Regions from separate parts of the Lysinibacillus sp. AR18-8 genome, predicted to be linked through region 2. Evidence: riboswitches for the same ligand, from Rfam matches in the RefSeq annotation. Region 2 holds a riboswitch; the other holds the start of a gene.
The links. A riboswitch is a leader RNA that binds a small molecule or an ion and turns the genes downstream of it on or off. The one in region 2 is predicted to bind cobalamin.
Positions count from the first base shown of each region.

Region 1 (4,336 bases), on a different contig from region 2:
CGTAAAGGCTATTTGCATACAGTCACTCCTTAAAGGATGTTTTATGTATCTAATAGAAGATGAAACTTTTCTATATTTGGCTAAACCCCTTCGTGAACTGTTCAGGAACATATGTAAGATACGGCTTCCCTGTCATTGGATGTATTTGAATATCCGCAAAAACACCAAATACATCTTGCAGCACTGTTGGCGTAAGTACTTCCTCTGGTGTACCATGACAAACTATTCGCCCTTGCTGTAAAACGTAAATTTGATTGCAATACATAGCAGCAATATTCAAATCATGTAAAGCTGCTACTACGGTTAAATGCAAAGTCTGAATTAAATCCATAAGTTGAAGTTGATGTTGAATATCTAAATGATTCGTCGGCTCATCTAATATTAATATCTGTGCTTGTTGAGCGAGTGCCCTTGCAACCATGACACGTTTTTTCTCGCCACCAGAAAGCGAACTAAAGCTTCGTTTCTCTAAATGCGATATGCCCGTTTGTCTAAGAGCCTCTTTAACAATTTGAAAATCTTTCTCTTGATCAAGCTCTAACAGCTTTTTATGTGGGGTTCTTCCCATACTGACTAAATCATGCACAGTGAAATCAAATAATACGGGTGTCTCTTGGCTTACAACAGCCAAATTTTTCGCAATTGCTTTACTTGATTGCTTTAATATATCTTGCTCATTTAATACTACTGATCCACTTTCAGGTTTTAGGAGACGATACATATTTTTTAACAATGTTGATTTTCCGCTCCCATTAGGACCAATTAATCCAACAAATTGCTTTTCTTTTATTTGAATGCTTACATCATGCAGTATACGCTGATCGTAAATGGAGAATGATACTTTTTTCGCTTCTAATGTCATGGAAGTTAATCTCCTTCACCGAAAGAATAGTTGTTACGACGGAGAAGCCAAATGAAAAATGGTCCTCCACAAAAAGCTGTAATAATACCAATTGGCATTTCCTGAGGAGCAATAATAATTCGAGCAAAGGCATCTGCCCATACTAAGAATATTCCACCTATTAAAGCACTGATAGGTATTACGTATTTATAGTTTGAGCCCACAATTAAACGCACAATATGGGGAATAATCAATCCCACAAATCCTATAGAACCACTAACTGCGACAAGCACACCTGTTAATAGAGATACTAGTAGTATTAACTGAATACGGAATTGCTGAAGATTAACGCCTAATGTCACTGCCGCCTCTTCTCCTAGTAATAATAAATTTAAATTGCGATAGTGTAGCCACAGTAGCCCAAATACAACCAAGAATACGAAAGCTGGAATCACAATATTATTCCATTTGGCTCCAGCTAAACTACCTAGCATCCAAAACATAACAGCCTTTAAGGCCCCTTCTTGCTTTGACATCATTAAAATAAAGTTAGAGATAGCCGTTAAGATAAAGGACACAGCCATGCCTGCCAATAGCAAGCGGAAAATAGAGACACGTCCCCCAACACGTGATAAGAAAAAGACAAGTGCAATGGCAAGTAATGAACCAAGGAATGCGGATACTGAAAGAGCGTAAATACCTAAAAATGAAAAGGCTCCTAAAATAATCACAGAAGTAGCTCCGACAGCTGCCCCTGAAGAAATCCCTAGAATATACGGGTCTGCAATAGAATTACGTACTAGTGCCTGAATGGCTGCCCCTGCAATAGCTAACCCCGCTCCTACTATCGCAGCTAGCAAAACACGAGGTGCTCTTATTTGCCAGATGATGATTTCCTGAGAGCGACTCCAATCTTGCTCGATCGAATTTTGTATAAAAGGAATTTTAGAAAGAATAACTTTCCATACATATAACGGTGTAACTGAAACTGAGCCAACCATTACAGCAAAGGTCATTGAAACAATTAATACCATGAAAAGTACGAAGGAAAATAACATAAATTTTTTATTCATCTGTTTTAAACTCCTACTGAATATTGATGAATGAAGCAATAAAAAAAGGTATCCCATGCGAAAATGCGCATAGAAATACCCAAGATTAAACAAAGTCAGAAAAATATCCAGCTATTGTCCGTAATTGCTTGCATCCTCGTGGGCATTACAGGTATTACTAAATGGCAGGTCTCCTGGCTTCGATTCACTATCCTATAATTGCCTTCCCATTCTTAAACAGTGGCAAATCATATTATAGGATTCCTCGTTACAGTTGCGGGACAGCGTCGGACTTCCACCGACTTCCCTTTTAAGTGACATTCAAAATGTCACACCAATAGTATTTGAAGTTATAAAATTGTGACGGTTCTATCATACATTTTTATAGATAGATAGTCTACTTCAATTTAATTCAACAATTGAGTTAACTTATATAAATAATAAGGTTGACACAAATACATTCGTTTTTTACACTAGCAGTAATAACTTATAAAACGAGGTGAAATCATGGCAACTGTTACACAACATAGTCACCATAAGTTAAGAACTGTTGACATTACCTACATTGGATTATTTACAACGTTAATGATGGTGGGTGCTAATATCACTTCCTTTGCACCTTTTATGGTAGTTGGTGGTGTACCCATTACGCTTCAAACCTTCTTTGCAATTTTAGCAGGGCTTATTCTTGGTAGTAGAAAAGGTGCGCTCGCCTGCACAATTTATATGTGCGTAGGATTGGCAGGAGCTCCTGTCTTTGCTCGTTTCGGTGGTGGAATTGGCCAAATTTTAAGCCCTACCTTTGGGTTTATTATTACATTTATATTTGCGGCATTTGTTGCGGGGTTAATCGTAGAACGAAGCGGAACAAAGAAAAGTTTTATCGTAGCTGCTTTGGTAGCAACGGCTATAAATTATTTGATAGGAACAAATTGGATGTTTTTTGCCTATAAGCTATGGGCAAGTGCGCCAGAGAATTTTTCATATAAGCTCGCTTGGCTTTGGATGATTCCTCCACTACCAAAAGATATTATTTTAGCTATTTTTGCTGGTATCTTCGCCCATAGATTACAAAAAACATTGAAGATCATGCCCATTCAATAGCATATCTCCCCGCCAGACTAAAGAAATGTTTTTCATAGGTTATATCCATCGTTTCTGCACATTTATTTGCTACATTAGGAGCACATAGTGAGGAGGATATCATATGAAATTCAATAAAAGATGGTCAGTCGGACTATTATCAGTAGTCGCTCTAATTAGTTTATCGGCTTGTACAGAGGATCAAACAAAACCTGCGTCCACTTCTAATGAAGCTGCTGAAGAAATGGATCATTCTACAATGAACCATTCAAGTTCTGGCGAAGTACCAGTAACGTTAAAAAAAGCTGAAAATCCGAAATTTCCTATAGGAAGCACAGCCATTATTACAGATGGACATATGGAAGGTATGAAAGGGGCCGAAGCAACAATAGTAGGTGCCTATACTACAACTGCCTATGTTATTTCCTATGAGCCTACAACTGGTGGAAAGCGAATAGAAAAGCATAAGTGGGTAATTCATGAAGAATTAATTGACCCACAAGAAGCACAACTGGCTCCTGGAACAGAAGTAAAAACGGACGCAACACATATGGAAGGTATGGAAAATGCGACTGTCCTTATTGACGAGGCTGTGCAAACAACTGTATATATGGTTGATTATACTTCCACTACAAGTGGTGAAGCTGTAACAAATCATAAATGGGTAACAGAAGAAGAGCTTAGTCCAAAATAATAGAAATAACCTCTACCTTCAATTCTGGTAGAGGTTATTTTCTAGCTTTTATGTTCCATTTGCTTTCTCTTTGCAGACTTATGCCATTTATAGCCGATGCCCCAAACGGTTTGCAAGTAATCATCCGCCGGAAAACCACTTTTTCTTAATTTTTCTCGTAAATTACGTACATGTGAATCAATGGTACGATCTTCAATCGTTACATCATATCCCCAAACGGCATGTATAAGGTGTTCTCTAGAAAATGCTCTATTTTGATAATCTAAAAATAGGGCGAGCATGGCAAATTCCTTTGGTGTTAATGGAATTGCCTTATGTTGAAAATATACTTCAAAGGACTCTCTATCTAAACAAAGCCCTTCAAAGTTAATCACTTTTTCTTCAGATATCGTTCTTCTTAATACAGCATGTATGCGTGCTAACAATTCTTCCTCATCAAAAGGCTTTAAAACGTAGTCATCAGCACCAAGATTTAAACCTTTTACAATATCAGCGTGTTCTCCTTTTGCAGTAAGCATAATGATAGGAACATCCCAAAACTTCCTAATTTCCTGGCAAACCTGCCACCCATCCATCTCTGGCATCATAATATCCAAAAGAACTAAATCCACATGCTCTTCTTCTAAAAAATGCAATGCCTCTTGTATAGAAGACATTGCTCTACAA
Region 1 is NZ_MDGU01000027.1:43,779-48,114, forward strand. It holds partial or broken gene dapF (diaminopimelate epimerase) at 1-18, opposite strand, end outside; gene BFM98_RS18495 (heme ABC transporter ATP-binding protein) at 71-862, opposite strand; gene BFM98_RS18500 (FecCD family ABC transporter permease) at 868-1,914, opposite strand; cobalamin riboswitch at 2,061-2,247, opposite strand; gene BFM98_RS18505 (biotin transporter BioY) at 2,401-2,997, shown strand; gene BFM98_RS18510 (YdhK family protein) at 3,101-3,670, shown strand; gene BFM98_RS18515 (response regulator transcription factor) at 3,712-4,336, opposite strand, start outside.
Region 1: it holds a riboswitch for cobalamin, as region 2 does, so the genes downstream of both, BFM98_RS18500 (FecCD family ABC transporter permease) here and nikA (nickel ABC transporter substrate-binding protein) in region 2, are expected to answer to the same signal.

Region 2 (4,336 bases):
GGTATATAATGGCGTCTAATTAATTGGATACCTGTAGTGCCCGTTATCCTAGCAGCTTGAACAAAGTCTTTCTCATTGATGCCAATAAACAAACCTCGGATCATTCTTGCATAATAAATAAGCTGTGTGAAAATGAGCGCTATTAAAACATTTTTTAAGCTAGGACCTAATATACCTAACAGCCCAAATGCAAGTACGAGTGTCGGAAAGGCTAATAAAATATCACATAATCGAATAAAAAGAAAATCAATTAATCCTCTTTTCAACGCTACAAAAGCACCCAGTAGGATAGCTAAAACAATAGCGACTAGCTGAATGATGAGCGCTGCACCTAAAGAATAACGAATACCTAAAAGAAGGCGTGACAAGATACACCTTCCTAAATGATCTGTACCTAATGGATAGTCCCAAGACGGGACTGAAAATTTCTTAGCAATATCGACAGCAAAAGGGTCGTGTGGCATTAAAATTGGCGCAAACAGTCCTAATAAGCCAGTAATGACAAGGAGGAATAGACTGATTAATCCTGTTAAGTTGCCACTTTTTGTTCGTACAAATTTCATTTTTAATCTCTCCTACCCTTCATCATTAGATGAGGGTCCAATAAACGATGCAATATATCTGTACATAAATTGGCAAGCACATAGATAACCGCAATAATTAACACATAGCATTGTACAACTGGATAATCCCTGTTCATAATGGATTCTATTAAGTACCTGCCGAGTCCGGGCCAGCTAAAAACCTGCTCCACAATCACGGCTCCACCTAAAAGATTGCCAAGGGTCATGCCTAGCAAGGAAGTCAAGGGAATAGCAGCATTTCGCAAAACATGACGGATAAGAATCACGGAGCTTTTTAATCCTCTTAGCCGTGCATATTGAACATATTGCTGCTGTAATTCTTCTAGGATGGTTGAACGGATAAGCTGAACGAATAATCCAATTGTTGGTAACGCCAGTGAGAAGGCGGGTAAAACTAAATGAGCAGGTGTGCCCTTCCCGTTTGTCGGAAAGAGTCCTAATTTTAAGCTAAATAAATAGAGTAATAGGAAACCTAACCAAAAGGCTGGAATCGACACACTCAATATGCTAAAGAATCGTATGATTTTATCGATGATGGTGTGCTTATACAATGCGCTTATTACTCCGAATGGAATACTTAGCCCTAAAATGAGGATAAACGCAGCAATAGCTAATTCAATGGTTGCGGGTAATTTCACGAATAGTTCATGTGCCACAGGTAATTTACTAACAAAAGATGTTCCAAAATCTAGCTGGATTACGCCCTTTCCCCATAGCAAATATTGAAGAAAAAACGACTTGTCCGTTCCCAGTTCCTCACGTAATGCCTGAATGGCTTCCTCTGTTGGCGCAACCCTTGCCAAACGTAGTATGACTTCAGCAGGCTCTACAGGAACAAAACGAATAAATACAAAGGTTAGGATGGAAACGCCTAATAAGACAAAGGGCAATGTTAAAATTCTTTTTAAACAAAAGATCCATGTTGATTCATACATGCTGTCACTTCCTACTCAATCCTATGATAAAGAGAGAGCTGTCTCTGCTAGACACACTCTCTCCTCCACTTTTATTTTTCTTTAGCCATTTGTGCATAAGGTATATCATATTCAGATGCACGTGGTGCAAAATCCTTTAGAGATGGTTGATAAATCACATTATTTGTTTCGTAAGAAATAGGGTAAAAGAGTGCCTGGTCATGAAACATCGTTAAAATATTCGTGTAAAGCTGCACGCGTTCCTGTTCATCTGTTCCTACTAATAATTGGTGAATTTTCGTATCGATTTCTTTGGCGTTTGCTAGGCCTAATTTCGCCTCGTACACACCACTAGCATTTGGTGTAGCTGATTCATTTGCAAAGCTATGTGGATCTGTAGGTGGTCCATTGGTACGCCAGAAATTAATATCCACCTGGTCATCCATCAATTTTTGAAGACCGACCATTACATCTGCCCCTTCTAAATTCAACTGAACGCCAATTTTTGCGAGTTCACCTTGCATTAATTCTGCCATTGGTTTTTGAATCGCATCGGATGCAATGTAAATCAAATCTAAAGACAACAGCTGTCCGTTTTTTGAACGAATTTTTTCACCCTTAGGTAATAACCACCCTGCCTCATCTAGCAATTGTTGGGCTTTTTCTGGATTGTATACAATAGGTGCTAAATCTATATTGGCATAAGGAATCGCATCCCAGAACAATGTGTTCGCTACTTTTTCCGTACCATGTGTAATACTGTCGACCATTTGTTCCTTATTAATAGCATATTGAATGGCTTGACGTACCTTTAGCTCAGATAATGGACCAGATTGTGTATTGAATAGCAGTGCTTTCGTAGATAAAGGCTCAGAGGTAGCAGTTTTGTATTTGCCACTGTCTTTTAAATACGTATAGTTATCTAAACTAATAATGCCACGCCCATAAATTAAATCTAATTCTTCGTTTTCAAATGCTAATGAAATAGATTCTGAGTCAGGAATAATTTTTACTTTTATTTGTTCAACTAGTGGTTTTTCTCCCCAATAGTTTTCATTGCGACTAAATAATGCATATTCGTCCTTTTTGTATTCAGTTAATACCCAAGGGCCTGTTCCAATCGGTGCTTTGATAGAATCTTGCGTCATATCATCCTTTGGGAATCCGTTATCCCCTAAAAAACGGAAAGGTCTGACGAAGGCAAGTTCGTTTAAGACTGGATAATAAGGCTCATCCAATTGCAGACGAATTGTAAAATCATCTACTTTTACAACCTCTTTCATGTGGTTAACCATGCCCATCCAAGAATGCATGTCTCGATTCGCTAAAACGGCGTCAAAGTTACGAATGACATTATCTGCATTAAATGCAGTGCCGTCTGAATATTTCACGTCTTTTCTTAGATGGAAAGTATACGAAGTTTTATCCTCAGAGATGTCCCAGCTTTCGGCGAGCTTAGGCGTAACAGTACCATCATCATTGTATTCCACCAAGGATTCATAAACCATTGCTTGGGCAGTCATTTGATTCGGTAAATATGTATGAGGATTCAATGGACCGACATCTAATGGCCAGCCAATCGTTATTATTTTTTCATCTGTTTGGTTTGCTGAGGTCTTTTCCTTTTCTTCATCCGTGCCTGTACAGCCAGCAAGTAAACTGAACGTCAGGACAAGCAGGAAAGGAAGTAAATACTTTGTCAATCTCATTTTCTGTCTCCTATCTCTATTCGTAGTACAAATACATCTACTTGTTGAAGAAGAGAAGGCATAAAAAAACCTTATTCTAAAAAAGAATAAGGACAGAAAAACCCACGATGAGCAAGTCTCCATCCATCTCCCTATCTTTCGTAGATCATCAATGAATCTTCTTACAAGCAGGCATTCTGGCTCATGAATCATCATTTTGTTTCACCTTCCCAAGTACTCCTCAGTGGTATTTGAAACAAAACTCCTCATTTACAGCTGCGGGACAGCATGGGATTTTCACCCATTTTCCTTTTAATTGAATGAAAGACGATTTCACTCAAACTTGTAATGATTGCTATGAAATTAGTAATAAACATAACATGCTCGCATGTTCACGTCAATTTTACTTTCTGAAGATAATATATATATCGACGTAACATATAAAGACTAGGGATTTACCCTAGTCTTCGTTATTGGAGAGTAGATGTGGTAGATTAAAAATCATTTCGTTAGCTTGATGTAGATTGCTGTACAGCTTGACGCAACGTTTTAGTAGCAGCAACCATATTCGCTAAAGCTGCAACGGTTTCATCTTCTTTTCTCGTTTTTAAGCCACAATCTGGATTCACCCAGAATTGATAACGGTCCAGCACCTGTAGACTATCTTTCATAATAGCGAGCATTTCATCCTCGCTTGGTACACGAGGGCTATGAATATCATAGACGCCTAAGCCAATTCCTTTTTTATAGGGCTGTGCTTGTAGTGAGGTAATAAGTTCCCCATGACTTCGTGATGTTTCTATGGAAATCACATCTGCATCTAGTGCGCTAATTGGTTCGATGAAATCATTAAACTCGCAGTAACACATATGTGTATGGATTTGTGTTTCATCTTTGACACTAGATGTCGCAAGCTTAAAGGAATTGACAGCCCACTCTAAGTAAGCCCCCCATTCCTCCTTTCTAAGCGGTAAACCTTCTCTTAACGCTGGCTCGTCCACTTGAATAATTGATATACCTGCGTTTTCTAGTGCTTCCACCTCTTTACGGAGTGCTAATGCAATTTGATAAGCGACATCTTTACGGGACAAATCATCTCGCACAAAGGACCAATTTAATATTGTTACTGGCCCTGTCAGCATGCCTTTTA
Region 2 is NZ_MDGU01000006.1:117,778-122,113, forward strand. It holds gene BFM98_RS05310 (ABC transporter permease subunit) at 1-563, opposite strand, end outside; gene nikB (nickel ABC transporter permease) at 566-1,519, opposite strand; gene nikA (nickel ABC transporter substrate-binding protein) at 1,591-3,207, opposite strand; cobalamin riboswitch at 3,357-3,548, opposite strand; gene metE (5-methyltetrahydropteroyltriglutamate--homocysteine S-methyltransferase) at 3,696-4,336, opposite strand, start outside.